Regions from separate parts of the Synechococcus sp. W60.3 genome, predicted to be linked through region 2. Evidence: predicted binding sites of a transcription regulator. Region 2 holds the regulator's gene; the other holds the start of a gene.
The links. The regulator NtcA, encoded in region 2, controls nitrogen genes in cyanobacteria. The targets are predictions, from matches to a motif close to GTANCNNNNGNTAC.
Positions count from the first base shown of each region.

Region 1 (15,670 bases), on a different contig from region 2:
ATGGTCTCAGAGCGCCCACCCTGGCAGCAGCGGCATCGACCGGAGCGGCGGCTGAGCAGGTGCAGCGGCAGACCCACCCGCCTGGCGCGGGATCTCCTCACCGGCTGGAGCTGATGCCGCGCCATACCCGACGCGATTGCGATGGGGATCGGGTAGAGGTGGGCCCACAGTTGAACATCTGGGCGGGCGTTTGCAAGTACAAGCTGAAGAACTTGCACGATCCGGAGTTGCAATGGCTGGCCGCCGAGCTGGGCTGCTGGCTGCAGGTTTCGGTCGAGAAGAAGGTATAGCGGTTAATCCAAGTAGGCGCTCAGCTCCTGCTCCAGGGTGGGCAACTGCACCTCTCCTCGTTCCAGCTCCTCTAGGTCTTGCAGTTGCCTGCGCAGGCGGGCAATCCGCTCTCGTAGATACTCTTTGATGCCCTTGGGCCCCAGGCTGAGGCAACTGCGGCAGATCTCGCCGTAGATTTGGCCGCGGTCGTTATAGACCACCGCCAGCAACACCTGCTGCCCCTTTTTTGGGATAGGGGCGGCCCATCCACCGCAGACGATGCAGGGCACCCGGACATTGCCCCCGTAAATGCTGCGTTCCCAGACAACTCTCACGCGCGGCCTCACTGCAACTTTCGCCCACCAGCATAAAAACTCAGGGGGATCCCTTGCCACCCCGGAGCGCTCGCCAACTCCCCTCTCCCTTTGGGAGAGGGGTCGGGGGTGAGGGCTGGGAGAGGGGCCGGGGGTGAGGGTTGAAAAGGGATCCCTAAAGTCTAGGTGCCAGGCGAGGTGGGCCGAGAGCGATCGATGGTGCGATAGGTGAGGCTGGCCGCTACCTCCAGAGCTTTGGCGGCGTCGCGGAAGTAAAATCCCAGCTCCTCATCCTTTTCGGTGCGGTTGGGTTTATTGAACTTGGCCTTGAACTGCACATTGCAATACATGGCCAACCCCACCAAAACCTCCGACAAACCGTGCTGGTTGATCAGCCGCTCCACATCTGTAAGCAGGCTTTTGATTAGGGCATCGGCTACCGGTTCTGGCAAACTGTCCAGGTCGTGCATCGGGTTTCCTCAGCAAACGAGATGGAGAGCCGGTGGGTCTGGGATCCCGGCTCAACTTCTCCTGATTTTCCTGCATCTTTTTGGGAATGCCCAATCCTGTCGCTAACGCTGCTGCCCCTGCCGGAGCCCCAGGGTAACAACTGGAGGGCTCCCTGGCCGCCTGCTCCAGGCGACGGGCAAGCTCTTTGGAGCCGGGATGCCGCACGCGGTTCAGGTGAAGCAAATAGGCGTACGGCGCATCTGTTTTTGGAGCTTCCCCGCAAGGGACAATGCGAAAATAGGCCAAGCGCAGCGTAGAGTCCAGGTTTGGAGTGGAGCCATGCCGGTAGTTTCTGAATATGCCTTTCCCTTCGAGCACCACCAGAAGTTTTCCCTGGATAACCCCACCATCTCTAGCCCCGGCGTTTCCAAACGGGAATACGTGGCCAGCAGGGTGTTGCAGGGCATGCTCAGCAATCCCCAAACTGCCATTGGCAATCTCTCGCCTGAGCAGCGACAGGCTTTGGTCTACACGGCAGTGTTGTTGGCAGATGAGCTTTTGGCCGCCCTTAGTGCCCAGTGAGGGCTCCCGGCAAGGCTCAGGGCTGACCCAGCCACAGACCGCTAAACCCAAGGGTAAGCAGCGTCAGGGGCAGGCCAAAGCGGAGATGTTCCCCGAACGTTAACACATACCCCTTTCTAGCTGCCGCTTCGACGGTAATTAAATTGGCCACTGCCCCAAACAGAGTCAAGTTACCGGCCAGCGTAGAGCCGGCAGACAGCAACAGCCAGGCCGTCTTTCCCTGCAGCGGGAGCAGCGACTGCAGCAGCAGCACCGCCGGCACGTTGGAGATGAGGTTGGACAAGAGGGCGACAGCGGCCAGCAGCGCCAACGGGGATCCCGCCACCTGCTCCGCCCAGGGCCCCAGACTCGTTCCCCAGCCGGCCAGCAGCTCTCGGGTTGCCCGTGTCAGGATAAACAGCCCGGAGAACATCACCAGCAAGTTCCAGTCCACCTGCCCCAAAAACCGCTCCGGCTTCAGCCGGCGGGTAATCAGCAGCAAGGCCGCCGCCACCAGGGCCGACTCCGCTAGGGGCAGGCCGGCCACAAAGGCCCCAAACAGGCCCGCTGTAATGGCCACGCTCTTGCGCAACAGGGGGGGATAGAGGCGCAGCGGCGTCCAAGGCACCTGGGCGAAGGGCTGCAGCGAGCGCACCTCGGGGTAGTAGAGCCACAGCAGCCCCACCTCCAACAGCAGCCCCACCACGGCAATCGGGGTCATCTGGGCGGCAAACTCCAGGTAGCCGATCCCGGAGAAGGAGCCGATGAGGATGTTCTGCGGGTTGCCGCTCAGGGTGGCTACAGACCCTAGGTTGGTGGCCGCCGCCAAGCCCAAGAGGTAAGGAATAGGGTTCAGCCCCAGCACGGCTGTCACCTGCAACGTGAGGGGGGTAAACACCAGTGCCAGGGTATCGTTGAGGAGAAAGGCCGAGAGCAGCCCGCTGCCGAACACCAGCATGAGCAAAAGGCCAAAGGGACTGCGGCTAACCCGAATCAGGCCCAGCAAAGCTAGCTGGAAGGCGCCGCCCTGGGACAAGCTGGCGTTCACCACCATCATGCTGAGGAGAAAGACAATCGTGGTCGCGTCGATGGCTGCCCAAGCCTCCAGCAGCGGCACTGTTCCTAGGGCAATCAGCAAAGCGGATCCCGCCAGGGCAATCGTGGCCCGGTTCATGCGCAGCCTGGGCAGGGATCCCAGCCCCAGCCCGACATAGCTCAGGAGCAGCACCAGCCAAGACAGCGCTTGTTGCACCTGCCAGCCTCTTAGCCACCCCTAGAACTCGTAGCCAAATAGGCGCGGATCCGCCGGCTGCAAGTCCAGATCCGCCAGGCCGTATTCCGCCCAGCGGCGATCCACCAGACGGGCCACTTGCGGATCCGGGGCAAGCGGTTGCCGCCAGGGGGTGTCGGTTTCCGGGGGGATCTTGGTGGTGGCATCGATCCCCATCTTGCCCCCCAGACCCCGTTTTTCGGTGGCAAAGTCCAGGGCGTCAAAGGGGTTGTCCGGCAGAATAAACACATCCCGCTGCGGATCCACCCGCGAACACAGGCACCAGAGCACCTGCCGCGGATCCCGCACATTGATGTCCTTGTCCACCACGATGACGAACTTGGTGTAGCTAAACTGGGGCAAGGCGCTCCAAAAAGCCAGGGCCGCCCGCCGCGCCTGGCCGGGATAGGCCTTGTCGATGGACAGAATCGCCACCTTGTAGCCCAAGCCCTCCATGGGCAAAAAGAAATCCACGATCTCCGGCACCTGCTGCCGCAGAATGGGGGTGTAAATGCGGTTCAGGGCCAGCGCCATCATGTCGTTTTCTTTGGGAGGCTTGCCGCTGAAGGTGGTGAGGTAGATGGGATCGCGGCGGTGGGTGAGGCAGTGGAAGCGGATGAGCGGAGCTTGCTCGTTGCGAGGGCCGTAGTAGCCGATGTGATCCCCGGCAGGGCCGTCGGGGGCCACCTCCCCTGGCGTGATGGTGCCCTCCAGAACAATCTCGGCGTGGGCCGGCACCTCCAGATCCACCGTCTTGCAGCGGGCCAGGTGTAACCCTTCGCCGGCGTAGAGGCCGGCAAACAGCCACTCCGACAGATCCACCGGCAGGGGCGTAGCCGCCGCCAGGATCACGGCGGGATCCACCCCGATGGCCACTGCCACTTCCAGCTTCCGGCCCAGGGCCGCCGCCTTGCGCAAATGCCGGGTGGCCCCCCGCACCGACAGCCACTGCACCGTCATCGTGTTGCGGCTCTGGAGCTGCAGGCGGTACACCCCCACATTGGGAATGCCATTTTCCGGGTCTTTGGTAACCATCAGCCCCAAGGTCAGCACCCGCCCGGCATCGCCGGGATAGACCCGCAGCAGGGGCAGTTGGGTGAGATCCACCGCCTCACCCAGCAGCACCACCTGCTGACAGGGGGGGAAGAGATCCCGGCTGGGTCGAGCTTGGAAGACTCGGAACAGCGCCTGCCCCAGCTCCAGGGCCTGGGCAAAATTTTTGGGCGGGCGCGGCTGGTAGAGCAAGGCCAGTTTTTTCCCCAGCTCCTCCAGCTCCCGCGGCTGCTCCATCCCCAGCGCCCAGCAGATGCGCTCCACCGTGCCCAAAACGTTGATCAGCAGGGGCATCGAGGATCCCTTCACCCGCTCAAACAGCAGCGCCGGCCCCCCGCAGGCCAAGAGGCGATCGGCGATCTCGGCAATTTCCAGGTCGGGATCTACTTCTGCTGAAATGCGGCGAAGCTGGCCACGGGACTCCAGCAGGGCGATGAAACGGCGCAGATCTCTGGGCATGAAGGGAGCACTCGCGGGGATGAGGATCTCGCTAACTTACTTGTCGCGGCTGAGGGCCAGGCCGCTCATGAAAGGCTTTTGCAGGGCAATGAACACCACCAGCGGCGGAATACTGGCGATGATCGCCCCCAGCATCATGGGGCCATAGGAGGCGGAACTATCCAGGTTGAGCAGGGATTGCAGCCCCACCTGCACCACCTGCCGCTCCCGGCCTTGCACGATCAAGCGGGGCCACAGGTACATATTCCAAGCGTAGACGAAGTGAATCACCGCCTGGGCTCCAATGGCGTTCCAGCTCAGGGGGATCAGCACCTGGGTGAGAAACTGCAGCGGGTTGGCCCCGTCCAGTTGAGCCGCCTCCGCCAGCTCGCGGGGGATGTTGGAAAAATGTTGGCGAAACAAAAACGTCGAGGTGGCGCTGGCCAGAAAGGGCACGATCAGGGCGTAGTAGGTGGATCCCCAGCCCAGGTTGGTGACCAGCCGCAGCAGAGCGATGATCAGAATTTCTGTGGGCATCATCAGGGTAATGAGCACAAAGCCGAAGGCCAGCCCCTTGCCCGGAAAGCGAAAGTAGACAAAGGCCAGCCCCGCCAATAGTGACAAAACCGTTTTGCCCACCGTGATGGCCGTGGCCACGATGGCGCTGTTGACCATGTAATGGCCTAGGTGACGCGCCACCATCACCTGCTGCCAGTTAAAGGCCAACGAGGAGCCAAAGGTCAATTGATAGCGAAATACCTCGGCATTGTTTTGGGTGCTCACGATCAGCGCATACAGCACCGGAAACCCCAGCGCCAAACAGGCCAGCCACAGGCCTAGGTGAACATACCAGCGCTCCGGGATCCAGCGCCGCCAGGACAAGGGAGAAGCCTTTTGGCGCACGGGGCTGGGCTGGGCGGCTAGCGACTGCGGATCCTGCAACAGTTGAGCCATGACACCTCCAGGCAGGGGACGCTTTTGCCCTCTCTGTTGAGGATAATTCGTCAGGGTTAACCCCAGGCTAAAAAGGCCGATCTGACCTGGGTTTCCAGCTTGGCGGGTACTTTTACCGACAAGAGGAAAGGGGTAGAGTAGAACAGCAGTGTCTAGAAGAGGATCCCATGACCCGAGGCTTTGGTCCCTTCGGCAAAATCCAAGAAGCCCTCAAGAAGGCCCAAGAGGTGCGCGACGGCGCTCAAAGGCTGCAAAAAGAGCTAGAAGAAATGGAGATCGTCGGCGAGGCCGGCAATGGGCTAGTGAAGGTGACAGTGAACGGCAACCAGGAGCCCCTCAAGGTCTCTCTGGATCCCCAAGTGCTCCAGGAGCCGGTGGATGTGGTGGAGGACTTGCTCCTGACGGCGATGGTGAACGCCTACACTCAGTCCGCCGAGACGATGCGCAAGCGCATGGAGGAGCTGACCGGAAACATCAGCCTGCCGGGGTTGGGGTTGGGCTGATCCCGGCCAGCCTGGCTTCCTATGTACACTCGCCCTTTGGCTCGCCTGATCGAGGAGCTGCAGCGCCTGCCCGGCATTGGCTCCAAAACAGCTCAACGCCTGGCCTTGCACTTGCTCAACCGGCCTGCTGGCGAGGTCGAGGCCCTGGCCAAAGCCCTGCTGGAGGCTAAGCAAACCGTTAAGCATTGCTCCATCTGTTTTAACTGGTCGGCGGAGGATCCCTGCGAGATCTGTCGCTCGCCGCAGAGGGATCCGTCGACCTGGTGCGTAGTGGCCGATGTCAAGGATCTCATCGCCATGGAGCGCACCCGCGAGTTCAAGGGCCTTTACCACGTTTTGGGGGGTCTGATCTCGCCCATGAACGGGATCGGGGCCGAGCAGTTGCGCATCCGCGAGCTGGTGGCCCGGGTGGCGCGGGAGAAGCCCCAAGAGCTGATCTTCGCCCTCAGCCCTAGCGTGGAGGGGGAGGTCACTATGCACGTGGTTAAAGATTACCTGAAGCCGGTTGCCCCCGGCCTGCGCATGACCCGTCTGGCCTTTGGCCTGCCCATGGGATCCGAGTTGGAGTATGCCGACGAGGTTACCCTGGCCCGTGCCCTAGAAGCGCGGCAGGAGTTTTAGGCCCAGGTAACTGCGGGCTGGGCTTGCCCAGAGCAAGGTGTCCAACCCTGAAGTTGTTGCTAAGGTGAGGACCACGGGTCTTGTCATGGGATCCCGGCACTTACCTGAGGTCAAGAAAGTTCAACCAGCAACGCGGAGAGGGCAGCGATGGCGGATACGGCACAAACTCACCTCAGCTCAGGCACCGTCCAGGGGCTGGACTATGTAGTTCTGGGAGTGGCCTCTTGCTTCCAACGGGATGAGGACGGTCGCCTCAGGGAGGTGTTGGTGGCCGAGCCGGTTCCCGCCGCCGCCCTGGATTGCCTGGCCCAAGAGCGCCGCAGCACTTCCTACTGCCTTCTCTACGCCACTACTTACGCAGAAGTTGTCGACAACGGGATCCCGACTTTGCCCGCCGATGTTTTCCCGCCAGGGGTGGTGCTGGGAGAAGATTTTGTGGAGCGGCTACAAGCGGCGGCCCGTACGTACCGCAGCAAGCCCCAATTTCGTCACATCCCTCTGCACCAGGTCTGCACGCCAGAGAGGGGGGTGTTCAAGCTCCATTTCAGCGCTGAGCCGCGGCGGATTCTCAATGCGGCAATGGAAGTGAGGGATGCCGACAACATCAAGCAGCACCCCCACACCCATCAGCATTTCTAAGCCCGCTAGCAGCTATCGCTACCACATCCCTGTTGCCGAAACTAGGCAAATACATCGAGTCCCACCTCAGGGCCTACCCTTGGAAGAGCAGTTTACAGTGGCTCTCCGAGCATGATCAGAGAGCAGGTGAGGCGTTCTAGGAGGCGAGTGGTCGTGTCGCTGAAGGATAGGCTCCCGCTGGGGTTGCGCCGACGAAAAGAGGGCAGCACCACCAGGTCAAATCCTTGGGCCTCCTGCAAGAGGGTTTTGACGACCTCGTCACTGGCCAAGACCTTGACCTGGACGGGGTAGCCCAAGTCTGGCTGTTGGGCTAGGGATAAAAGCTGCGCCTCCAGCCACTGGCGATCGCTTTCGGGGGTGCTGGCGAAGCAGATGTGAAGCAAGGTAACTTCTCCCTGGCTGGCGGCGGCCAAGATCTGGGCTAGGCGCACCGCCCGAGCCGTCTGCGAGCGAAAGTTTTCCAGCACCACCAGGATCCGCCGCAGCTTGTGGGGGGGATGGAGCAGGCGTGCTACGGCAACTGGGCAATGGGCAGCCCAGAGGACGCTGTTGATGACGCTGCCAAAGAGGCGGGCCTGTAAGCGGGTGGGATCGCTCCAGCCCATGACGATGAGGCTGGCGTTCTGCTCACGGCTGGCGTGGCTGATCCCCTGGGCCACGTGGCTGTCGATGCGGCAGAGAGGGGTGACCTCCACCCCAAAGGGCCGACAAAACTCCGTCGCCCGCTTGAGGAGGTGGTCTCCGTGCTCCAGGGAAGTTTGCAGCAAGGGAGAGTCCATGTGCAGGTGGCCGGTCGCCACCGAGAGGGGAACCACCCGCCCGCCCTCCTGCTTGGCCAGGAGGCAGGCCATCTCCAGCAGGTTTTCCTCGGTTTCGGGATTGGCCAGCGGCACCACGACCACGTAGGGCTGGGGAGGCGGCGCTGCGGAGGCGGGAGCGACTCCTGGTGGAGATGGGAACCGACTCTGTTCCTCCTCCATAGCCATTTGCGTGGCCGCCCGACTGGTCAAAATTGGGCCCAGGGTGGCCGTTACCAACATCAACACCACCACGCTGTTGAGCACGTCTGCATTGAGCAACCCCACGCGGTACCCCACCAGGGTTGCCGCCAAGGTAGCCGCCACCTGGGGCAAGGAGAGCGACCACATCATCAGCTTTTGGGTCGGGGTGTAGCGGTAGAGCCACTGACAGAGTTGGGCAGCAGCGTACTTGCTGAGGCCCAGCCCCAGCAGGATACTCAACAGCAGCCAAAGGGAGCTAAGGGTCTGCAAAAAAGCGCGTAGATCAAGCAACAGCCCTATATCCACAAAGAAGACGGGGATGAACAAGATGCTGCCGACAAAGACGATCTTTTCTTTGACAGAGCCCTCCCGCAGCACATCGTTCACGGCCAGCCCCGCCAGAAAGGCGCCGATGATCTTCTCTACCCCAATCCACTGCGCCCCCAGAGCTGCCACAAACAGAGCCAGCAGCACAAACAAAAATTGGTTGCCCTCTTCGCTGCCGGTGACCCGAAAAAACCGCTGCCCCAGCCAGTCCACCCCAAACAGCACAGCAGCCGCATACAGCAGCAGGGATCCCAGCAGCCGCACCAAGCTCCAGAGGGAAAACTCGCCGCCGTGGATGCCGACACAGACCGCCAAGACCAGCAGCGCGGCAATGTCGGTGAAGATGGTGCCGCCGATGGTGACCAGCACCGCCTCGTTTTTCACCAGACCGTAGCGGCTGACGATGGGGTAGCCCAGGGGGGTGTGGGAGGCAAACAGGGATCCCAGCAGGATGGCCGCGTTCCAGCCAAAGCCAAACAGCCGCCCAATGGCGGTGCCCACGGTTAGGGGAATGGCAAAGGTCAACAAGCCAAAGGTGGCAGAGCGGTTGCGGGTCTGCCGAAATTGCTCCAGGTCGATCTCCAGCCCGGCCACAAACAGCAAATAGACCACGCCGATCTCCGAGAGCAACTGCACCGTCGGCAGCTCTGAAGTCAACAGGTTCAGTCCCTGAGGACCCAGGGCGATCCCCGCCACCAAAAGGCCCACCAACCCCGGCAGGCGCAGCCGCTCAAATAGCGGCGGCACCACCAGGATCACCCCCAGCAACAGAGCAAAGGAGAGGATGGGCTCCTCTTGCACAAGTGAGCGTATGGCCTCCATCGGCTAGGCCCCCGGCTGGACGTCTTCCTGATTATGGAGGCAATCTGCCCAAAGGGCCGCAAGGAGATCTGGCCAGCCCCAACCCACCCTCTCTTGCCTGGGGAAGTTCCCGCTGGCAATACCGACTTGTGCCAGCTCTGGATCCTGCAGCAGGGATTTCTTCCAGAACTCGGCAAGCCTTAGAGAAACTGGTGGCTTTCCGGCTGCAACACCACCTCGTTGGGCACGGCATTGGCAGGCATCGTCAGGACAAAGCGAATCGCCTCGGCAGCCGTGGCAGGGCTGAGCATTTTGTCCCGCTGCACCTTGAGGCTGATGGGATCCCAGAAGGGGGAGTCGATGCCGCCAAAGTAAAACAGAGTAAAGCGTACCCCAAAGCGCTTCAGCTCGTCAGCCATGCACTTGGTAAAACCGACCACGCCAAACTTGGCAGCACAGTAGGCAGAGGCCATGGCCATGGGGTGGCGGCCCAGAATGCCGGGGAAGTTGAGGATGTGGCCGGATTTTTGCTCCCGCATGGCGTTGGCCGCCAGTTGGCTGGTGTAGAAGCTGCCCTTGAGGTTGACCGCCAGCATCCGCTCCAGCTCAACAGGGGTAATGTGCTGGGCAGGCTTGAGGATCCCGGCTCCGGCCAAGTTGATCACCACGTCGATCCGCCCGTGCCTTTGGAGGGTCTGGTTGACCAGGGCCTCCGCCTGAGCGTAATCTGTCACATCGGCAGGGATCCCCAGCCCGGAGGCAGCCCCCAGGGACATCGCTTTCTCCGCCAGCGTGCGCAAGGGATCCTCTCGCCGCGCCGCCAGCACCAGATGGGCTCCGGCCTGGGCCAGGAGAGGCACAAGGGCGCTGCCAATGCCCCCTGTGGCCCCTGTAATGAGAACAACCGCCTGGGACAATGAGGAAGACACGTTACGTTTTTTAAACTCTTCCTCTCATCATACCCAGGGAGTGGCCTTGAGGGACGATCCAGAGAGTTAAACGCGACGCAACCGCAGTCGCTGCACCCATTCTTCCCCAAAGCGCAGCCATTCTGCCATTTTTTCTGGAAGCACCATTTGGTCATCCTGCCAAATGACGAGCTGCGGCCCGAATCCCTCCGCACAGCAAGGAGGATGCTGCTCCAAGAAGTTGAGAAAACTGGGATGGAAGCGCAGGCGAATCTTGGCCTCATCTTCTCCGCGCAAAAGGTAGCGGCGAGAAAACTTGGGATGGTTCTCGAAATTGATATCCTGCATGCCAAAGGCTTTGGCAATGTCATGAAACAGGGGAATATTCGGATGTAGCCGAAAATGAGGTAGCCGTAGATCTTCGCAATAGGCCCAGAAAACAGACTGGCAATGAGTGCCGCGACTCTTGCCCCAGACAATCCTGCGACTCTTGCCCCTGCCGCTGGGGTACCTATACTGATAGTCAAAGGCACCGATCTCAGTTCCATCGATTAGCCGCTTGGACATTGAGTTGTAGAAACGTCGATCGTAGCCTTGTTCAAATAGTTTAAAGCCTGCCTGAAGCAAGCGGGAGCGGATCCCTTGGGGTAGCTCTGCTGAAAACGACATGCCCAGGCTCCTGGCCACCCGCTCCAAAGCTTCCCGACGCTTCTTCTCTAGATAGTCAGCTAGATAGACAACAAGCGCCAGAAGGCCGATAAGAACGAGAACAGAACAAAAATAAAGCCATTCCATTGCAAACCCTCCCTCCAACCTCTAGACTTCGGCGCTCACGCCCAGAATACCAAAAAAAGGGATCCCTCCAGCAAGAAGGGATCCCGTTCAAAAGCCTTGGCCGAGAACTAATGGTTTAGATGAGAATCAGGCGTCGAAATAGAGCGCGAACTCGTAGGGGTGAGGCCGCAGGTTGATGGGGTTGATCTCGTTGTCAATTTTGTACTCGATGTAGGCCTCGATGAGATCTTCGGTAAAGACACCTCCCTCCAACAAGAAAGCGTGATCCTTCTGCAGGTTTTCCAGAGCATCCAGCAGGGATCCGGGCGTGGAGGGGATCTTGGCCAGCTCGTCTGGCTCTAGATCGTAGATGTCTTTGTCCAGGGGCTCGCCGGGGTGGATCTTGTTCTTGATCCCGTCCAAGCCGGCCATCAACATGGCCGAGAAGGCGATGTAGGGGTTGCAGGTGGCATCGGGGCAGCGAAACTCCAGCCGCTTGGCCTTGGGATTTTTGCCCGTGACCGGAATGCGAATGGAAGCCGAGCGGTTGCCCTGCGAGTAGGCCAGGTTTACCGGCGCCTCAAACCCGGGCACCAAGCGCTTGTAGGAGTTGGTGGTGGGATTGGTGAAGGCCAGGATGGCCGGGGCGTGCTTGAGCAGGCCGCCGATGTAGTAGAGAGCCGTTTCGCTGAGATCGGCATAGTTGCCCTCTTGGTAGAACAGGGGCTGACCGTCTTTCCAGAGGGACTGGTGCGTGTGCATGCCGCTGCCGTTGTCATTGAAGAGGGGCTTGGGCATGAACGTCACCGTCTTGCCGTGCTTGCGGGCCACGTTCCGGATCACGTACTTGTAAATCATCATGTAGTCGGCAGCCGTGATCAGATCGGCAAAGCGGTAGCCCAGCTCCCCTTGCCCGCCGGTAGCCACCTCGTGGTGGTGCTTCTCGATAGGCACCCCCAACTTGGCCATCGTCAGCAGCATCTCGGTGCGGAGGTCTTGATGAGCATCGGTAGGCGGGACGGGGAAATAGCCTTCTTTGTAGCGCGGCTTGTAACCGAGGTTGCCGCCTTTTTCCTCCCGGCCTGAGTTCCAGCGGCCCTCAATCGAATCTACGAAGTAGTAGCCGGCATTTTGGGTTTGGTCAAACCGCACATCTTCAAAAATGAAAAACTCTGCCTCTGGGCCAAAGTAAGCCGTGTCGGCAATGCCGGTAGACTGCAGATAGGCAACCGCCCGCGCCGCCAGGCTCCGCGGACAACGGCTGTAGGGCTGGCCAGTGCGCGGCTCGATGATGTTGCAGATGAGGCTGAGGGTGGGCACTTGAAAAAATGGGTCGATCCAGGCCGTCTTGGGATCCGGCACCATGTACATGTCCGACTCGTTGATCGCTTTCCAACCCCGAATGCTGGATCCGTCGAAAGGGATTCCCTCGCGGAAGGTTTCTTCAGTGATCATCGAGGGGTGGAAGGAGACATGCTGCCAGGTGCCGAAGATGTCCACAAACTTGAGATCCACCATCTGGACATCGTTGTCCTGGATCATCTGAAGCACATCTTGGGGCGTGGATGCCATTACTCTCTCCTGATTGGGTTGCGGTTGAGACTGGGGTAATCAAAGGTAGACGGGATCCCCACGCTTCGACTTGAATGGGCCAAAAGCGCTCACCCATCCTAGAAAAGCCGATCTCAGCATTTTGTAGTTTCTGATACGAAATTGCCCTGGCTTTGGCCTTCTGCTCCAGAGGTTGGCCATCGCGCCTCTCAGCCAGGCGTTTCTGCCCTGTTGTCCCCCAGACAGAGACAAAACCCTGTCCCCCTAGCTAGAGGAAAGCGAAAATGGGACTAACAAGCTCCAGCCTCGCCGAGGGTACCAGCTCGTGTTAGGCTAAAACGTAGTCGTTATGAGTTTGGTTTAGTTTTCAGCAACAGCAAGGAGCGACATCGGATGACAGAGCAAAGTCGGGTTGAGAACGTGGTGATTATTGGTTCTGGCCCTGCTGGGTTTACGGCGGCCATTTATGCCGGGCGTGCCAACCTGAAGCCGGTTGTGTTTGAGGGGTTTCAGGTGGGCGGGATCCCGGGCGGGCAGTTGATGACCACCACCGAGGTGGAGAACTTTCCGGGTTTTCCCGAGGGCATCAGTGGCCCCCAACTGATGAAAAACATGCGTGCCCAGGCGCAGCGGTGGGGGGCAGAGCTTTACCCCGAGGACGTCACCTTTGTGGATCTGAGCCAGCGGCCTTTTGTGGTTCGCTCTGACGAACGGGAAGTGCGCACCCACAGCCTGATTATTGCCACCGGGGCCACGGCCAAGCGCCTGCACTTGCCCGGAGAGGAGATCTACTGGAACCGGGGCATGTCGGCCTGCGCCGTCTGCGATGGGGCCATGCCCATGTTTAGGGGGGTGGAGCTGGTGGTCATTGGCGGCGGCGATACCGCCTGTGAGGAGGCCACCTACCTGACCAAGTTTGGATCCCATATCCACATGCTGGTGCGCAGTGGCAAGATGCGGGCCAGCAAGGCCATGCAAGACCGGGTGCTCAACCACCCCAAGATTACCGTCCACTGGCACACGGAGGCGGTGGAGGTTCTGGGCGACGGCCTGCGCCTGACGGGCGTGAGGGTGCGCAACAACCAGACGGGCGAGATCCGGGAGATGGCAGTGGGCGGCCTGTTCTACGCCATCGGCCACAAGCCCAACACCGACTTGTTCAAAGGGCAACTGGAACTGGATGAAGTGGGCTACATTGTCACCCGCCCAGGATCTGTAGCCACCAGTGTAGAGGGCGTGTTTGCCGCCGGGGATGTGCAGGATCACGAGTTTCGCCAGGCCATCACCGCTGCCGGCACCGGCTGTATGGCGGCCATGCTGGCGGAGCGCTGGCTCTCCGAACACGGCCTGGCACAGGAGTATCACGTCGTCCCTCAAAGCCATCTTGAGCCCGCTTCTGCCTCTGCTGTCGAGGTAGAGCCGGAGGGAGACTCGGCTGTTGAGGAGGCCAGTTTTGAGCAGGAGGTGCAAGATGACCTCGACTTCAGCCAGACCTGCCACGAGGGGAGCTATGCCCTGCGGCGGCTCTACCACGAAAGCGATCGCCTGCTGATGGTCAAGTACACCGCCCCCACCTGTGCCCCTTGTCATGCCCTCAAGCTGATCTTGAACAAGGTCATCGAAGAGTTTGCCGACAAGCTGCATGTGGTGGAGATCGACATCGAGAAAGACCCGGAGATCGCCGAGGCAGGGGGGGTCACCTGCACGCCGACGGTGCAGTTTTTCAAAAACAAGGAGCTGGTGGCTCAGGTGGTGGGTGTCAAGCCCAAGTCCCACTACCGGGAGGTGATCCAGGCCAATTTGTCTGAGGCAAAATCAGCTTGAGGTAGTCCCCCTCACCCCCGGCCCCTCTCCCAGCCCCTCTCCCTGAGGGAGAGGGGAGCTAGGCGGCTAGTCGGCAAAGGCGCTGTAGTAGGCACCCTGCAGGGCGGCCAAAGAGACTGACAACAGGGGATCCCCTTCTGCCGTTGTCAACACCAACGGATCCGCAGGCCCGCCCACCTGTCCTAGAAGCTGCCACTGGCCGGGGAGCTGCGACTCTAAGTAGGCTTCCCAAGGAGAGCGCTGGGCCGGGTCCACAGAAACGAGGATGCGGCTGGATCCCTCGCCAAAGAGGGCCTGATCCCAGCGCAGGGATCCAGGAGCTAGGGAGACGCTGGCGCCGCGGCCCCCACTCAGGCAGGCTTCTGCCAAGGCCACCGCCAGCCCTCCCTCGCTGCAGTCGTGGGCGGAGCGCACCCACCCCTGGCGGATGCCGTGGCGGCAGGCCCCTTGCACGCGCTTTTCCAGCTCCAGATCCACGGGGGCAGGACGACCCGTGACCTTGTTGTAGATTGCCGCCAAATACTCGCTGCCGCCCAGGCTGGTGACGGCCTGGGATCCCAAGAGGTAGACGAGATCCCCTTCTTGCTGCCACCCCTGGCCACAGATGAATTTCAAGTCCGGAATGAGGCCCACCATGCCGATGACGGGGGTGGGGTAGATGGCCTGGGATCCCTTCTCGTTGTAGAGGGAGACGTTCCCCCCCGTAACCGGCGTGCCCAGGGCGCGGCAGGCCTCGGCAATCCCCCGACAGGCCAGGGCCAACTGCCAGTACACCACTGGGTTTTCCGGGCTGCCGAAGTTGAGGTTGTCGGTTATGGCTAGGGGATCCGCCCCCACGCAGGAGAGGTTGCGGGCGGCTTCGGCCACGGCGGCCTTGGCCCCCTCGTAGGGATCCAAATACACCCAGCGGCCATTGCCATCTAGGGTGGCGGCAATGGCTTTGCGGGCAGCCTGCAGAGGGGGCACCTCGCCCACGCCAAATTTTTGGGAGCGGATGCGGATAACCGCCGCATCTCCCTGTCCCGGCCAAAGGACGGTGTTGTTTTGCACCTGGTGGTCATACTGGCGGTAGATCCAGGCTTTGCTGGCCAGGGTGGGGCGGGCCAAAAGCTGCAGCAGCACCTCTTGCCAGGCCAGCGTTGCCTGACCTAGGTGAATCCCTTCGCGATCGCAGGGGGGTAGAGTGGCGGGATCCCATTGCCATGCCGCTTGCACATACTCCGGCGGCTCTGGCAACAGGGGGCGGACGTAAACAGGAGTATCCTCCGCCAAGGCCCGCGCCGGCACCCTCACCACGCAGGATCCCTGGTGCCAGATCTCCACCAGCGGCTCGGCAATGACTTCTCCGGCCACGCTGGCCTGCAGGCCCCAGCGATGGAAGATCTCCATTACCTCCGCCTCGCGGCCTTTT
Region 1 covers NZ_JANSHJ010000002.1:8,835-24,504, reverse strand. The annotation lists gene NW846_RS00945 (hypothetical protein) at 114-290, shown strand; gene NW846_RS00940 (hypothetical protein) at 294-605, opposite strand; gene NW846_RS00935 (hypothetical protein) at 767-1,054, opposite strand; gene NW846_RS00930 (hypothetical protein) at 1,374-1,616, shown strand; gene NW846_RS00925 (SLC13 family permease) at 1,633-2,847, opposite strand; gene NW846_RS00920 (UbiD family decarboxylase) at 2,869-4,377, opposite strand; gene NW846_RS00915 (carbohydrate ABC transporter permease) at 4,414-5,310, opposite strand; gene NW846_RS00910 (YbaB/EbfC family nucleoid-associated protein) at 5,478-5,813, shown strand; gene recR (recombination mediator RecR) at 5,835-6,434, shown strand; gene NW846_RS00900 (hypothetical protein) at 6,582-7,073, shown strand; gene NW846_RS00895 (cation:proton antiporter) at 7,166-9,202, opposite strand; gene NW846_RS00890 (SDR family oxidoreductase) at 9,403-10,131, opposite strand; gene NW846_RS00885 (hypothetical protein) at 10,198-10,905, opposite strand; gene glnA (type I glutamate--ammonia ligase) at 11,032-12,456, opposite strand; gene trxB (thioredoxin-disulfide reductase) at 12,829-14,259, shown strand; gene purL (phosphoribosylformylglycinamidine synthase subunit PurL) at 14,326-15,670, opposite strand, start outside.
Region 1: the regulator NtcA is predicted to act here: its motif matches at 12,580-12,593, upstream of glnA (type I glutamate--ammonia ligase).

Region 2 (15,670 bases):
CCAAGGGTTACAGCCATCCCTATTCCCAGTATCTCTCTTCAACTCGGGGGCGACGAGGGCGGCTGTTGCTGCTTTTGGGTCAGGCAGCCTGTCTCTGCGCCGACCCAGGGCTGGGCTAGGGCAGCCAGGCCATCACCGCTAGCAGGGCGAAAAGGATCCCGATCAACACCCACGTCAGCCGTTGGGTATTCAAGGGGGGAGCAGCCTCGCGGCGGATGGGATCGGCGACTTTTGGCAGGGAAGCTGGGCGGCGGGGGCGCTCATAGACCAGACGGCGTTCCCCTGGCTCGGCCTCTTCCAGATGGCTGAGATCTGGGATTTCGAGCAACCACTCTGCTGGTCGCCGCAGACGCGGAGCCTGCCAGATGCCCAACACGTAGCGGGCCTGTTGAGCCACTTCCGGATCCGGGTTGCCCAGCAAGGTTTGCGCCAAGCGGATCGCCTCCTGGGTCTCTCCAAGGGCCTCCTCGGCCAGGGCCTGCCAGAGCCGCAGCTTGCCCGCTTGCGGGTAGCGGCTTTGGGCCTGTTTCACCTGTTCCAGAACCCGACGGTATTGTCCCCGCTCAAAGCTGGCCTCAATCCGGGCCAGATGCTGGGGCAGGCGCAAGTCTTCGGGAGGGATCAACTCCGGATCCACCGATAAACCCCCCTAGGTAAGCTTTTGTTCTACCCCAAACCCCACCAGCAGCAGCTCCTCCAAGGGCTGACCGTGAGGGGGTCGTTGGTAGGTGAGGATCTGGCGCAGGCGCAGGCGTGGGTTAAGCAAGGTGATGGTATCCACAGCAACGACGCGGGTGTAGGTGGTGGTCATCACCAGTTGCAGGGATCCGGGATCGAAGCGGAAGCTGGCCACTATGGGGCGGTCTTCCTCATAGGCCCGATCCCGCAAGTAGTCGCCCTCCAGCCCACGGGGCCCTTCTCGCCGGGGCACGAAGAGCATGTTTAGCTCTTGCCCAGCCTCCTCCCCTTTTTCGGAAACCGTCTCAAACGCCAGGTGGAAGCCCAAAAACCCGTCCACACCGTGGTTGGGGTAGTTGTTGTCGGCCAGTACCTTCTCCTTGAGCTCAGGGGTGAGGGTGCGAATGGTGAAGTCGGTGCGCGAACGCTCCACCTCCCCTCGATCTAAATAGTGGTAGGTGCGCTCGGTGTGCCAGGCGCCAATGCAGCAGTTGAAGAAGTGGTGAAATTTTTGCAGGGCATTCATGCCAGAGGGATCGAGAGCAGGGCCAAGTGGACGGCTAAACCTGATCCTAAAACGAATCGCAGACAAACAGGCACTCCCCTTCTCCCCCTCAGGTGTTAGCTGCCGCTGGGATCCCCTGGGCCACCGACAAAGTCGCCCCCAACACTTCCAAAGCCCGCTGCAACTGCCCATCCTCAGGGCCGCCCAGGCTTTCTGCCGTCAGGGGAACAGGGCCCGCGGCCACCTCCACATCGGGCTGGATCCCTTGGCGATGAATGTCGTGGCCGTTGGGGGTGAGGTATTTGGCAGTGGTCACGGCCAGCCCCGAGCCGTCCGCCAGCTCCAGCAGGGATTGGATCAGCCCCTTGCCGAAGGTGCGCGTTCCCACCAGTTGCGCCCGTCCGCTGTCCTGCAACGCCCCCGCCAAGACTTCGCTGGCGCTGGCACTGCCCTGGTTCACTAAGACGACCAAGGGGGCTGCCGTGAGGACTTCGCCGGTGGCGGGAATGCCGTCCTGAATGCCGTAGCGATCCGTCACTCGCACGATGTCGCCTTTGGGGATCCAAAAGCGAGCAATCTCAATGGCCGCCTGCAGTAACCCTCCGGGGTTGTTGCGCAGATCGAGGATGTAGCCCCGCACTCCTCGCGCTTCTGCGGCCTGGATGGCCTGACGCACTTGAGCGGCGGCATTGCCGTTAAACTGGCTGAGGCGGATGTAGGCTACCTCCCCCTGGGGCAGCTTGAAAAAACCGGTGCGCACCGGGTTGATCAGGATGGACTGCCGCACCAGCTCCACCTCCCAGATGCGCTCCTGCCGCTTTAGCCGTAGGCTAACGGTTGTGCCGCTGGGGCCGCGCATGCGTTCTGCCACCTCATCCAAGCTCAGCCCTGCCACTGGCACCTGATCCACCGCCAGGATCTCATCTTGAGGTTGGATCCCGGCCCGCTCGGCAGGAGTCCCCTCCATTGGGGCGATGACCCGTACTGCCCCCTGCCCGTCGATGGCAATCTGGAGGCCGACGCCGCTCAACTCGCCAGCAGTGGAAGTCTGCAGGCTGAGGTAGTGCTCCCTGTCCAAAAAGCGGGTGTAGGGATCCCCCAGAGTTGCCAGCATCTCCTCGATGGCCCGGTAGGTCTCTTGCCGATCCTTCAGGGGCCGAGAGAGAAAGCGCTGGCGCACCTGCCACCAGTTCTGTCCGTTGAAACCCGGATCCACGTAGGCCCGATCCACATAGGCCCACGCCTGCGCCAGCAGTTGCTGCTCTTCCCCCCAGCGGCTGGCCTGCACCTGACAGGCGCCAATGCCCAAACTCGCCCAGAGCAGGCACCCTAGCAACAAAACTCGGACAGCCTGGCGTAACCCCCATCCGATCCCCAACCCTCTGCAACTGCTTTCCCCAGATCTCGGCTTCTGCGCAATCATCGGATCCCAAACTGAAGAAGAAGCTAAGAAATACTAAGAAACGTGAACAAGATGAGACATCAGCAGGCGTTTGGGCTGTTGGTGTAGGGATCCCTGTCTCAAAGCTGAGCCCGACTTCATGATCGTGTTAACGAATTGTGTTACAGTGCCATAGGGAGTGGGCCCGCCCCGCCCTGGATATCCAACTCTAAAAATTGCAGGCATCATGAGCAAAGTTTACGACTGGCTAGACGAGCGGCTGGAGATCACGCCTTTCGTCGATGACGCAACCGGAAAATTCATTCCGCCCCACGTTAACATCTTCTACTGCCTCGGCGGCATCACGCTGGTGTGCTTCCTCATTCAGTTTGCCACCGGCTTTGCCATGACTTTTTACTACCGTCCAACGGTGGCCGAGGCTTTTGAATCGGTCAACTACATCATGACCCAGGTCAACTTCGGCTGGCTGCTGCGCTCCATCCACCGCTGGAGTGCTTCCATGATGGTGTTGATGATGATTCTACACACCTTCCGGGTTTACCTGACGGGGGGGTTCAAGAAGCCGCGCGAGCTGACCTGGGTAACCGGCGTGATCTTGGCGGTACTGACGGTTTCCTTTGGGGTTACCGGTTACTCCCTGCCTTGGGATCAGGTGGGCTATTGGGCAGTCAAGATCGTCTCCGGGGTGCCCAGTGCCATTCCGGTGGTGGGGGATGCCCTGGTCCAGCTTATCCGCGGCGGCGAGGCAGTTGGCCAAGCCACCCTCACCCGTTTCTACAGCCTGCACACCTTTGTGTTGCCTTGGCTGACGGCGGTCTTCATGACGATGCACTTTCTGATGATCCGCCGCCAGGGCATCTCCGGGCCTTTGTGATCCCAAACCGGTTCTTGTGAGCCGGGCACCCTGGATGCATCTTTTCAGAACTTTTGCCCTAGACAAGGAGAATGGCTATGCCGGTCTCAAAGCAAGTGATAGCAACCGAGGCGATTACCCGCAAAGTTGACCTAGACAATCCCAAAGTTTTGGCCAAGCTGAAGAAGAACATGGGCCACATGACCTACGGGGAGCCCGCTTGGCCCAACGATTTGCTCTTTATGTTCCCGGTGGTGATCCTGGGCACTATTGGGGTGATTGTCGGCCTGGCGGTCATGGATCCGGCGGGTGTCGGCGAGCCGGCGGATCCCTTTGCCACGCCGCTGGAAATTCTGCCGGAGTGGTATCTCTACCCCGCGTTTCACATTTTGCGCATTGCTCCCAACAAGCTCTTGGGCATTGCCCTGATGTCGGCCATTCCGGTCGGCCTTCTGTTTGTGCCTTTCATCGAAAACGTCAACAAGTTTCAGAATCCGCTGCGCCGCCCCGTGGCGACGACGGTGTTTTTGATCGGCACCTTGGTCACCCTCTATTTGGGCATTGGCGCCACCTTGCCTCTGGATAAGTGGGTCACCCTGGGCCTGTTCTAGAGGGCAGAATATCGGCTTGATAACTCTGAGTGCAGCAGGCCGGTGGCCGGGCTGCACTTTTTTTGGACGTGGGGGACTTTTCGGCAAACCTGGGGGCCAAGGGATGGTAATATCGCTACGCATTCTTTTGCTGTGACCGCCCATGAGCGTTCCTTCCTCTGCTGTCCGAACCTATCGGATTACAGCCCTGGCCGGAGATGGGATCGGTCCTGAAATCATGCAGGTGGGGCGGGCGGTTTTGGATGCGGTTGCCGCTCAGGTGGGGTTTTCCCTCCAGTGGCAGGAGGGCTTGATTGGCGGGGCCGCCTACGAAGCCACGGGGGATCCCTTGCCGCCAGAGACCTTGAAAATGGCCCAGGAGAGCGATGCTGTTTACTTGGCGGCAGTTGGCGACTTTAAGTACGACACCCTGCCGCGGGAGAAGCGCCCTGAGCGGGCTTTGTTGGGCTTGCGGGCGGGCCTGGGGCTGTTTGCCAACTTGCGCCCGGTGAAGATCTTTCCGCAACTGGTGCAGGCCTCTTCCCTCAAGCCGGAGGTGGTTGCCGGGATCGACCTGGTGGTGGTGCGGGAGCTCACCGGCGGCATCTACTTCGGCCAACCCAAAGGGATCTTCACAGATGCCAAGGGATCCCGGCGGGGTGTGAACACCATGGCCTACAGCGAGGCGGAGGTGGATCGCATTGCCCGTGTGGCTTTTGAACTGGCCCGCAAACGCCGGCGCAAGCTCTGCTCGGTGGATAAAGCCAATGTCCTGGAAGTGTCACAACTGTGGCGGGAGCGGGTTACCGCCATTGCGGCTGAGTACCCCGACGTGGAGCTGTCCCACCTGTACGTCGATAATGCTGCCATGCAGTTGGTGCGCTGGCCCAAGCAGTTTGACGTCATTCTCACGGAGAACCTCTTCGGGGATATCCTCTCCGACGAGGCGGCGATGCTGACCGGGTCCATCGGCATGTTGCCCTCTGCCTCTTTGGGATCCTCTGGCCCTGGGGTGTACGAACCCGTACACGGGTCAGCCCCGGATATTGCCGGACAAGACAAGGCCAACCCCATTGCCCAGGTGCTCTCCGGGGCAATGCTGCTGCGCTACTCCTTGGATCAGCCCCAGGCTGCCGACCGCATCGAACAGGCCGTCGAGGCGGTTTTGGCCCAGGGCTACCGCACTGCCGACATCTACTCTGAGGGGATGACCCTCGTCGGCTGTCGGGAAATGGGGGAAAAGATCTTGGCTGCTCTGGCCCAGCAGCAAGCCTCCCCCCAAGGATCGCTCTCAGCCCCTGGTGGTTGAGGGGAGGTTCCCTCGTCGCTGCCCTGCCCTGGTGGCACGGCTACTCCTCTCCCAGAGGGAGGGATTGTCCCGACTGGTAAATTCCTGGAAACGGCCCTAGGGGCAGCTTCTCCCCCTAGGCAAAGCGATGGCCAAGCTGCATTGGGTCGTGGACGGTGATCTTTTTCTTGTGGATGGAAATGTAGTTCTTCTTGCGCAGCTCCCCCAACAGACGAGTGATGGTGACGCGAGTGGAGCCGATCGCTTCCGCAATGGCCTGGTGGGATAGCTTGAGATCGATGGTGACTCCATTGGGGCCGGGCACCCCGAAGTCGCGGCAGAGGATCAGTAGAAAGCTGACCAGACGGGATCCCATGTCGCGGTGGGCCAGCGTCTCGATCATCATCTCCGTCTGCAAGATGCGGGAAGACAGGCTCTTGAGGAGCAACATGGAGAGCTCAGCGTTCTCCCGCAAGGATTTTTCCACCTGTTCGATGGGCAGAGAGAGCAGCTCGACGCGGGTAAAGGCCACCGCGTGATAGAAGCGGTCGGAGCGCTGCCCCGTGATGAAGGAGAGCACCCCAAAGATGCTGTTTTCCCGCAGGAGAGCGACGGTAATTTCTTCCCCCATTTCGTAGACCCGCGAGAGCTTGACAGCTCCTTTCACCAAAAAGTAAACCCGCTCCGCCGGATCCCCAGGAAAGAAGATGGTCTTACCGCGCTCAAACGTTTCGATAACCGGAGGATGGTGAGGCCCTCCCAACTGTTTGAAGGCTGCAACCAGAGATTTTTCTGCAATGGCCACTGCCATATTCTTCAACCTTTTAAGGTCAGTTTATCCCTTAGAATCAACCCAACAAGATCAGCCAGGAGTGCCGGGGTTGAGCTGCCCGCTATTGACCCAAGCCACCCTTGACTCAAAAATGACCTCGGCGGCAAGATTATCCTAAGCTAAAAGACTCTGCTTGGATATCTTTGTAGCAGGAGCTACATCTTTGAAGTCTTGTCTCCTGTCCAAGATATGCTTCTAGCGCACTGTTTTGGGACGGTGCAGGCGGGAGGTGCGAGGAAAGTTATATGGGGATCGCGCAGGGTGGGGTTGCCGCCCCTTCTCAGCTAAGCCGTCAGCATTTCACGGTGCGGATGCCGGAGCCGGCCAATCACCTTTTGGAGGTGGAACTACAGATCCAAGAGGTGGATCCAGAAGTACCTCTGCAACTGCGGCTGCCGGTGTGGACGCCGGGATCCTACCTGGTGCGGGAATATGCCCGCCATGTGCAAGAGTTTCAGGCAGCAACGGAGCAAGGGATCCCTTTGGCCTGGCGGAAGGTAGATAAGCACACTTGGGAGATCGAGCCGCCCCGCTGTTCGGCTGTCGCGATCCGCTATCGGGTCTACGCCTACGAGCTGACGGTGCGCACCAACCATTTGGATCTCACCCACGCCTACTTCAACGGGGCGGCGCTCTTTCTCTACGTGCCCGGTCGCGAGCGGGAGCCCTACACCTTGACGATAATCCCTCCCAAACCCGACTGGCACGTCGCCACCAGTTTGCGACCTTTGAGGTCTTCTTCTGAGGATGCTGCTTCCGGCCAGTCTTTTGTGGCGGCAGACTACGACGAGCTGGTGGATAGCCCGGTGGAGGTGGGCCTGCACCAGTTGCGGTCGTTTGCGGTGGAAGGGATCCCTCACTACTTCGTGGTCTGGGGAGCGGGCACCCTAAATTTGGAGCAAGCGGTGGCCGATGCCGAGAAAATTGTCCGGGCCACGGCGGCGTTTTTTGGCGAGCTGCCCTACGACCGCTACTGGTTTATTGTGCATTTGTCAGCCGGGGGATTTGGCGGCCTGGAGCACAAGTACAGTGCCACCCTCAATTATTCTGGACTGGAGCTGCATCAGCCCCACTCCTACCGCCGCTTTTTGGCGCTGCTGGCCCATGAGCTTTTCCATGCTTGGAACGTCAAGCGGCTGCGCCCTCTGGCTTTGGAGAAAATTAACTACAACCAAGAAAACTACGTGGACTGTCTGTGGTTTTGCGAGGGGGCAACCAGCTACTACGAAAATGTCATCTTGCTGCGGCCAGGGATCCTCAGCGCCGAAGATTTTTTAAAGATCCTGGCCGAGCAAATTGGCCGGCTGCAGCGCACTCCAGGTCGAGCCGTACAATCGCTGCGAGAATCCAGTTTCGACGCCTGGATCAAGCTCTACCGTCCCCACGAAAATAGCCTCAACAGCCAGGTTTCCTATTACCTAAAGGGCGCTTTGGTCTGCTGGCTGCTAGATCTGCACATTCGCCACCTCTCAGGGGGGCAGGGATCCCTGGACACGGCCCTGCGGGATCTGTGGCAGCGCTTTGGTCGGACAGAGAAAGGCTACAGCAACCAAGACTTGCAAGAGGCGTTTGAGCGGGCAGCCGGCGCCGATCTCAGCCCCTTTTTCGCCGCCTATGTGGACGGCACGGAAGAGCTAGACTACAACGCCTACCTCCACCCCTTTGGCCTCACCCTCAAGGTTCACTTCAGCCGACCCAACCCTCCCCCCTACCTGGGCCTCAACTTCAACGGCGAAGGCAATCGCATCAGCGCCGTCGAGATGGGATCCCCCGCTCAAAAAGCCGGCATCTGGGCTGGCGATGAGTTGGTGGCCTTGGATGGCTTCCGGGTAAGCGCCGCCACCTTGCCGGAGCGCCTGGCAGCCTATCAGCCCCACCAAACCATCTGTCTTAGCGTCTTCCAAGGCAATCAGTTAAAGCACTTTTGGATCCCCTTGGATCCGCCCCGCCCGGATGTGTACACCCTGGAGGCCTTGCCTGAGCTCACTCCCGCCCAGAAAGCGCTCCAGCAGGGCTGGCTGGGATCCCTTCTGGCTCAAGAGTAAGCAGGAGGTAGCAATGCTTTAAAATCTTCCTAGCTGTTCACAACTCCTGAGTTACAGCCTGTTAAGAGCTCAAGGGGTACAATAGCAGCACTTAGCAAACCAACTTCGGAAGGAGGATGGATTGATCAGTAGTAAAGAAGTCTTCACTATCTGCTCCATGCTATATTTCCCAATTCTGCAAAGCTGCCGAGTAAAATGCTTCAACACTGACCACATCATCTCAATGGGATTCAACTCCGGCGCATACACAGGCAGGTATAGGATTCGTGCTCCTGTCCCCCTAATCAATTCCTCAACTTCCCGACTCTTGTGGATATTCAAATTGTCCATAATCACAACCTTCCTCGCATCTAGCTTCGGACATAACTCGCTTCTCAAAAACTCCAAAAAGTCCTCTTTCTTCATCCCACCCTTGATGACACGACAGCCAACTACACCTCTCAAGGAAATAGCTCCAATAACCGTATACTTTTCACCCTTGTATCTCTGACGATAATGATAAGCCTTTTGACCACGTAAACTCCGAGATACTCTCCGCTCCATTCCCTCCCAGACTCCCGTCTGGTCGATGGCAATCAAATCCTCCGCTGGAATATTCCTGACTTCTTGACTATAAGCTAGTCGTTCCCTTTGCACCTCCTCTTCTTTGACTTTTGCACTGCGGTAGGTCTTTTTTTTAGAGTCATTCCTTGCTTTTTCAAGAAATTATGTATCGTGACGATGCTTACATTGATTCCTAAGCGCTCGCGCAACAGTTCTTGATACTGCCACAGGTAGAAGTCTGGGTGTTCTGTAATAATTGCCATCACTTCCTGCCGATGTTGTTCCAAAATGCCCACTCGCTTGGTGCCTGCTTTCTTAGGAGCTAAATCTTGAGTTTGTTGGTACTGACGCACCCAGCGGTGTACTGTTCTTTTGGTCACCATGAAGCGTTTAGCTACCTGGCGGATGGAGGTGTTACCTGCCTGGTAGGCTGCTACAACTCTTTGCCGCAAATCCAAAGAATGAGTCGGCATTCCTTTCTCTCCTTCCTCTTGAATACCTGTACCCTATTTTAAATTAAAAGGCTGTAGGTTAAAGAAAATAGGATAAATAGGATCAAGGGAAGATGACTCTGCTTTTAGGTCTTCTAATTGGATTGGCTATTGGTTTCTGCCTGGGCGTTTATACCTGTAGGCTCACTCAAAGAGCTAATAGTCAGTTACTGGATGAGATTCTAAGAAAGTTACAAGCTGATCTTGAGGGCTTCAAACTTCATATCTCAGAAAGTCTGTCCGAAAGTTACCAAAACTTCCTTCAGCATTTAGCTGAGTACAGAAGTCAGCTAGTTAAGAACATAAGTAACCAGCAGAATATCCTGAGCAGGCTATTAGAAAGTACAGAAAAAATTTCCCAGAATCTAAGCTCAAGTTCTAGCCTTCAAAAGACGAAGGAAACTAACGAGCGAACTGCTGGCGCGCGACTCAAGAGTTTGCCGCCAGGGACGATTAGCTGTGAACAGGTGAAAATAGGGGTATTTCTGTGGTCTAGGAACATAAGGATGAAGAACCCGATCCCATCTAGTAAAAAAGCCGATGCAGAAGGAGAACTCGATAACAAGCTGAACTGGATATCAAACCTTATGGGTCAGAGGTACTCGCTGATCGAGAAGCTTTACAAAGAAATTAAATCTGGCATTGGAGAAGAAAAGGCCTTAACTCTTTGCTTAAAAGGCAACTCCCCGGAAGTGATAAGTTATAGCTGCCAACTTGCTTCCACTCTACATAAGGTTAATTTCTTAGAGGAATATAACTACTCAAAATCCTCCAAAAACCTGAGGGTAAAGCTAAGCAAGTCTCCAGAGGCAATCAAGTTCCTATCTGGAGATTGGCTGGAGAGATATGTCAAACAGCAACTGATCAAGTTTGCTAGAGAGCAGGGACAGAAGATCGATTTTTCCTACATCGCAAATGCGGAAGTTACTTTGCCCAACGGTAGCGACTTTGAGATCGATCTCTTCTTCCACATTAACAACCGATTCTACTGGATAGAGTCGAAGACCGGCAGCTATAGAGACTGTATAGAGAAGTACTCTTGGCTCGCCTCCGAAATGGGTCTCGGCCCAGATCAAGTCTTTCTGGTCTTGGCAGATGTTGATCAAGAGACGAGAAGTAGGATCTACTCCTCCTATAATCTTTCAGCTATTAGTGTCGAGGAGGTTGAGTCTCTGCTGTACAGAATTGTGAGGAGGTAGGCCCAGTCTAAGCTACCACCTTGACAGCCTGCTCCATACACCACCAGGGATCCTCGGCAAAAGCTGGCATGGGCGTGCTGCCCGCCTTGCCCAAGATGGCCAGCCTGACTTCTCTATCCAGACGGGATCCGGAGCCATAGGGATCGTCAGAGGGGGGCTCCAGCCTTTGTCCTAGAGGGGGCATTGCCATAATGCCCGGCTGCATGCCGGTACTGGTGACCCAGATTTTGAAGCGATCCACCGCCGTTTCTGTGTCTTCGGGCAGTTGCATCTGGAGCAGATAGCGAGGGCCAGAGCCAACTAATACGCTTTCGCTGGGGCGCAGGCGGGCAGGAGAGTCCGGCTGGTAGGGATAGACTAAACCGACGCTGCACTGCCGTTCGTCAAAGACTGTTACATAGACGTGCACCGGCGTAAGGGCCCTGTTGCGCAGGGCGATGGCGAGGTTGCGGCCTGCTTGAATTTGCACCTGGCCTTGGGGATCCCGCGGCAAAGGGCTAACTTCAGCAGGGCTAGAGCCACTGGCCGGCGTTTCCAGTTGCAGAAACTCTACTTCCAGAACACTGCTCAGAGCATCGCTGGCAGGTTGCAGGTTGAGGAGGTTGTCGAAGGCGGCCACATGTTCCAGCAGCCGCACCAGCTTGCGGGGCAGAGCCTGTGGCTTTTTTACCGGGATCCGAAAGGCTGCCAGCGCCACCTCTTCCTCCCGTCGGTAGAAGTGGTAGATGGCATCTGGCAGCATCTCTACCCGCAAGTCCGCTGCTTCTGGGTCGGTGTAGGCTAGAAGCGGCGAGGCCGGCAGAGCCGCCAGCAACTCGGCAACAGGCATTTGCGCTTGGCTGGGATCCGCACAGGTGAAGGCCACCCGCAACGGCTGAAACCGGACGGCAGACATGGGCGATCCTCAGAAAAAATCTCGTGATCCAGATCTACCGGATCCGCAGACCCAGCTCCAGCTTTGCCCTGTGCTGTAACGGCAAAGCATGGCAACGCATCCTGAACCAATCGGGCGTTCGCTTCAGCAGCGCGGAGCGCCTACGCTTGGGGAGAGATGCCTCACTGCCGGCATGGTGAATTAGGGACTAGCCACTGGCTAGCTAAGTGCGCTCGTAGAACCCAAAACTAGGAATCCCTACCCTTTAAGGCAGGGGGCAGGTCAACCAATTCTGAAGGGGTACCCATTACCTCGAGGGAAGTGCTTGCTTTCTGCCAAAGCAACCCGCTATGCTACCGCCCAGATTGAGGCATCCTTCTGTGGCAAGTCAGCAGCTTCGAGTCTATGTCCCCTCTCACCCGCTCATTAAGCACTGGTTAGCTGTGGCTCGCGACGTGGAAACCCCCACGCCCTTGTTTCGCAGTGCTCTATCGGAGCTGGGCCGCTGGCTGACCTACGAGGCGATGCGGGATTGGATCCCAACTCAGGCGGTGCAGGTGCAAACTCCTCTGGAACCTGCTGCAGCAGAAGTTATCGCCCCCAACACGCCGCTGGCCATCGTGCCTATTTTGCGGGCTGGGCTGGCCCTGCTGGAAGGCTGTCAGTCCCTCTTGCCCCAGGCACGGATTTTTCATGTGGGCCTGGTGCGGGACGAAAAGACGCTGCAGGTGAGTTGTTACCTCAATCGCCTGCCGGAGCGGATCCCGGAGCAGATGCGCATTCTCATCCCTGAGCCGATGTTGGCTACTGGCGGCACCTTGCTCTGGATCTTGGACGAGCTGAAAAAACGGGGAGCGGATCCCAGCTTAGTGAGAATTGTGAGCGTCTTGGCTGCTCCGCCGGGGCTGCAGCGGCTGGGATCCCATTACCCGATGGTGCAAATTTTCTGCGCCATGATCGACGAGCGGCTAAATGACCGGGGGTTTATCCTGCCCGGGCTGGGGGATGCTGGGGATCGCGCTTTCGGCACCTGATCCCTCAAAGGAATCGCGAGTCAAGAGGCTTGCTCTGCCGCTAGTATCGGCTGGGCACGGCAGCAGAGTGTAACATTTGGCATCAATTGCCCCAATGCCGCTCTGGGTGCTTCACTCCTCCAGAAGGTGGCCAAGAAGGGCACGTTGAATTAAACCTCTTCACTTCTGTCAAGGCTGTTGGATGATGGGAATGCTGGCCGCTTGAGCCCCAAGCCCGCCTCAGGGATCCGGCTTGCGCTCCTCGGGCTAGAGGCCGTTTGATCTGGCTAATTGACTGCTGCCAGCGCCTTTTCCTTTCCTGGGCTTATGCGACTTGTCCTCAGCAGTTTGGATGGCAGCCTCTTAGATCCCCAGTCCAACAGCTATGGCGCTGCCCGACAAGCTTTGGCGGCTTTGGAGCGCCGCTCCATTCCCTTAGTGCTCTACAGCCTGCGTACCCGCGCCCAACTGGAACATCTGTGTCGACAACTGCGCCTGGAGCATCCCTTCATCTGCGAGGACGGCTCCGCTATTTACGTTCCCGAACATTACTTTCCCGCAGGCATTTTGGACGAGCGCTGGCAACACCGCCCTCCCTACTACGTGTGTGCCCTGGGATTGCCCTACCCCTGCTTGCGCCACATTTTGCAACAGGTGCGCCAAGATTACCACTTGGATCTCATCGGGTTCGGGGATTGGACAGCCTCGGAGCTAGCTGCCGCCACTGGGATCCCTTTGGAGGAAGCAGAACGGGTGCAAAAGCGGGAATATAGCGAGATTTTCAGCTATTCCGGGGATCCAGCAAGGCTGCGAGAAGCCCTTGCCCAACAAGAGGCCACCCTCACCCAGCACTTGTTACGGCTGCACCAGCTCCACTTCTCCGACCCCTCGCGGTGGTATTTGACCGGCTGGAGGCGGACAACCTTAACCTCAGAGCCCAGTTCCCTACCGGGAGAACAGGCGGTGCGGCTGCTCCTGGATTGCTACCAGCGGCATTTGGGCCCTGTCAGGGCCTTGGGCATCGGCTGCTCCCCCCCAGATTTGGCTTTTTTGCGGTGGGTGGAGCGGAAAGTAGTGCTTCCCAGCCCAATTGCGGATAGCCTCTGGAAGGAGGCCGTTCGCCTCGGCGGGCCAGAGGTTCAGACCCAGTGGCAACTGGCCCGGCTCCCCGGTCCTGAGGGGTGGAACGAAGTGGTGTTGAGGTGGCTGGAGGAAACCGATCATGGGGATGAATAAGCAACAAACCGGTGGACGGACTGCTCCCTTGGGCCTGCGTGTGGTGGGATGCCTGATGAGTTTGGCGCTAGGACTGCCTGCCTCTGCCCAGCCGCCTATGAATCTGCTCACCGGGGAGCCGACAGTGGCCCAACTCAAGGAAGATGCAGCCCGCTACCTGCAGATGGGCTTTCACACCCTAGCCATCAACGCCTACCGGGCCGCCCTTGAGCTGGAAGACAAAACCAAAGTTCTCCCCAGCGAGCGGGATCCCGACGTGCCTTTTAACCTTGGCCTGATCTACGCCCGCCAGGGCAACCTCCCAGAGGCGCGAGCTGCCTTCCAACGTGCCGTAGAAGTGGATCCCACTAGCTTTAAGGCACGCTACCAATTGGCTCTGGTGGATCTTAAGTTAGGGAACCTGGTAGCGGCCAAGGAGCAGCTTACCCTCTTGGCCCATGCTGCCCGCAGCAATCCCGAAACCTACAGCCACATCCAGTCCCTGCTGGCCCCCCTGGAGTCGGTGCCCTTGCCCAACCAGCAGGCCAGCAACCCGCCTCGCCCTCCAGCCGCTGAGCCAGAAGCAGCCAAGCCTGCGCTCGAGCCCGAAAGGGACAAGACAACCACTCCACGGGCAGCCGCCTCGAAAAAGCAGCCAGAAGAGGAGAAGCCTCTCTCGGCCTTGCAACGGCTACGTCGGCGGGAGTTGGACTAGTCCAAACCGGGCCCAGACAGCTACAGCTTAGGAAGGAGAGCTAACCCCCCCCGAGAGCTACTGGGAGTGGAGCTTTCCCCAGCGCGCTTGACACTTAGGGCATAAAAAAAGGCTGGTATTAAACAGCACTTTTCAAGCTTGCAGGAGCAGCAGTAGAATCCTGCTAGCAAGGCAGCAAAGGCGGGATCCCTTCATGAAAGATTTCTATAGCGAGCTGGAGGTAAAGCCCGACGCGACCTCTGAAGAAATCAAAGAGAGCTACAGGCGGCTTGCCAAAGAGTATCATCCCGATCGGCTTCCTCCCGGTACACCGGAAAAGGCCCGACGGTACATCGAAGAAAAATTTAAGTCCCTTCAAGAAGCCTATTCAGTGCTGAGTGATCCCGTAAAGCGGAAAGCCTACGATTCCCAGAGGCTTTCCCAAACGAAAGGAAACGAACGTGATCTAGGTCTAAAAGCCAAACCAAGCTACAGCACACAAGACGGCAGCACTTGGCCGTTTGACCCTGACAAGATACAGAAAGCTGCCGAGGAGATAGAGCTGCGGAGGCGAAGGATTGAAACCAACTATAACCAGAAAATAGAGCAAGTGAAGTCAGAGCTAAAGAGAAACCTTATTTTAATCGGCATTAAGGAAGAGGATGCCAGAGTTGACTATACCTTCCTTACTAGAGACGAAAATATACAGAGCTGCTTTGTCTTTTTGTTTTTGGGCTTGTTGGCTTTCTTAGGAGGCTGGGGATGGATTGGTGCTATACTCGTACTCATTGCTTTGGTATCCGCTTGGTCGGCATTTTTTGAATCTGGGTATAGTAAAGAGCAAGTGGAAAAAGCCAAAAGTCTCCAAGAAAGGGCAAAGTCAGAAATAGAACTGCGCGAGAAAGAAAAAAGCTCAGAGCTCTCTCAACTGACGCTTTACTGCAGGAGCAGGATCGACTACCTTTAAGAGTCTCCCCCTTGAGTCTTTATCCCCTGAGTTTATAAGCGGGCTTAGCGGAGAGGATCAACTCTTCCTGTTGACAGCGATAAAGGAAAGAGCCGACGCTGAAAAGCTAAAGGAGGATCTGAAACTAGCAGCTGGGATCGCTGTCGGTATTGGCATATTAGCCGTCTTGTTTGGTTTGGGCGGCGGATTCTACCCCCATTGATCCTGCTTCCTAAGCCGGCAGGAGCAGTAAAACTTTGGGGTCTGGGTCCTCAGACGAGTTTTTTGGCGGCAAAACCAGACTTTGTCACTCTTGGTAGCTGAGGCCAAGCCGAGTCATTTCAGTGATTTCGTATCTGTAGCCTTCCAGTCTCCTGTCCAATTCGATCATGGACTGGGCAGCCGCTATAACCTGATTTGCTCGACTGATGATAGCTTCTCTCCGAGGAGGATCCCAAACTATGCGATCCAAGACTGTCCACCAGCTTGGATCAATCAAACG
Region 2 covers NZ_JANSHJ010000014.1:26,559-42,228, reverse strand. The annotation lists gene NW846_RS06750 (hypothetical protein) at 116-637, opposite strand; gene NW846_RS06745 (phycobiliprotein lyase) at 650-1,204, opposite strand; gene NW846_RS06740 (S41 family peptidase) at 1,293-2,606, opposite strand; gene petB (cytochrome b6) at 2,812-3,459, shown strand; gene petD (cytochrome b6-f complex subunit IV) at 3,537-4,049, shown strand; gene leuB (3-isopropylmalate dehydrogenase) at 4,192-5,337, shown strand; gene ntcA (global nitrogen regulator NtcA) at 5,453-6,127, opposite strand; gene NW846_RS06715 (M61 family metallopeptidase) at 6,394-8,193, shown strand; one part of gene NW846_RS06710 (IS630-like element ISSoc15 family transposase) at 8,263-8,873, opposite strand; one part of gene NW846_RS06710 (IS630-like element ISSoc15 family transposase) at 8,873-9,209, opposite strand; gene NW846_RS06705 (hypothetical protein) at 9,302-10,426, shown strand; gene NW846_RS06700 (hypothetical protein) at 10,434-11,321, opposite strand; gene upp (uracil phosphoribosyltransferase) at 11,651-12,334, shown strand; gene NW846_RS06690 (HAD hydrolase family protein) at 12,641-13,549, shown strand; gene NW846_RS06685 (tetratricopeptide repeat protein) at 13,542-14,243, shown strand; gene NW846_RS06680 (DnaJ domain-containing protein) at 14,437-15,189, shown strand; gene NW846_RS06675 (hypothetical protein) at 15,476-15,670, opposite strand, start outside.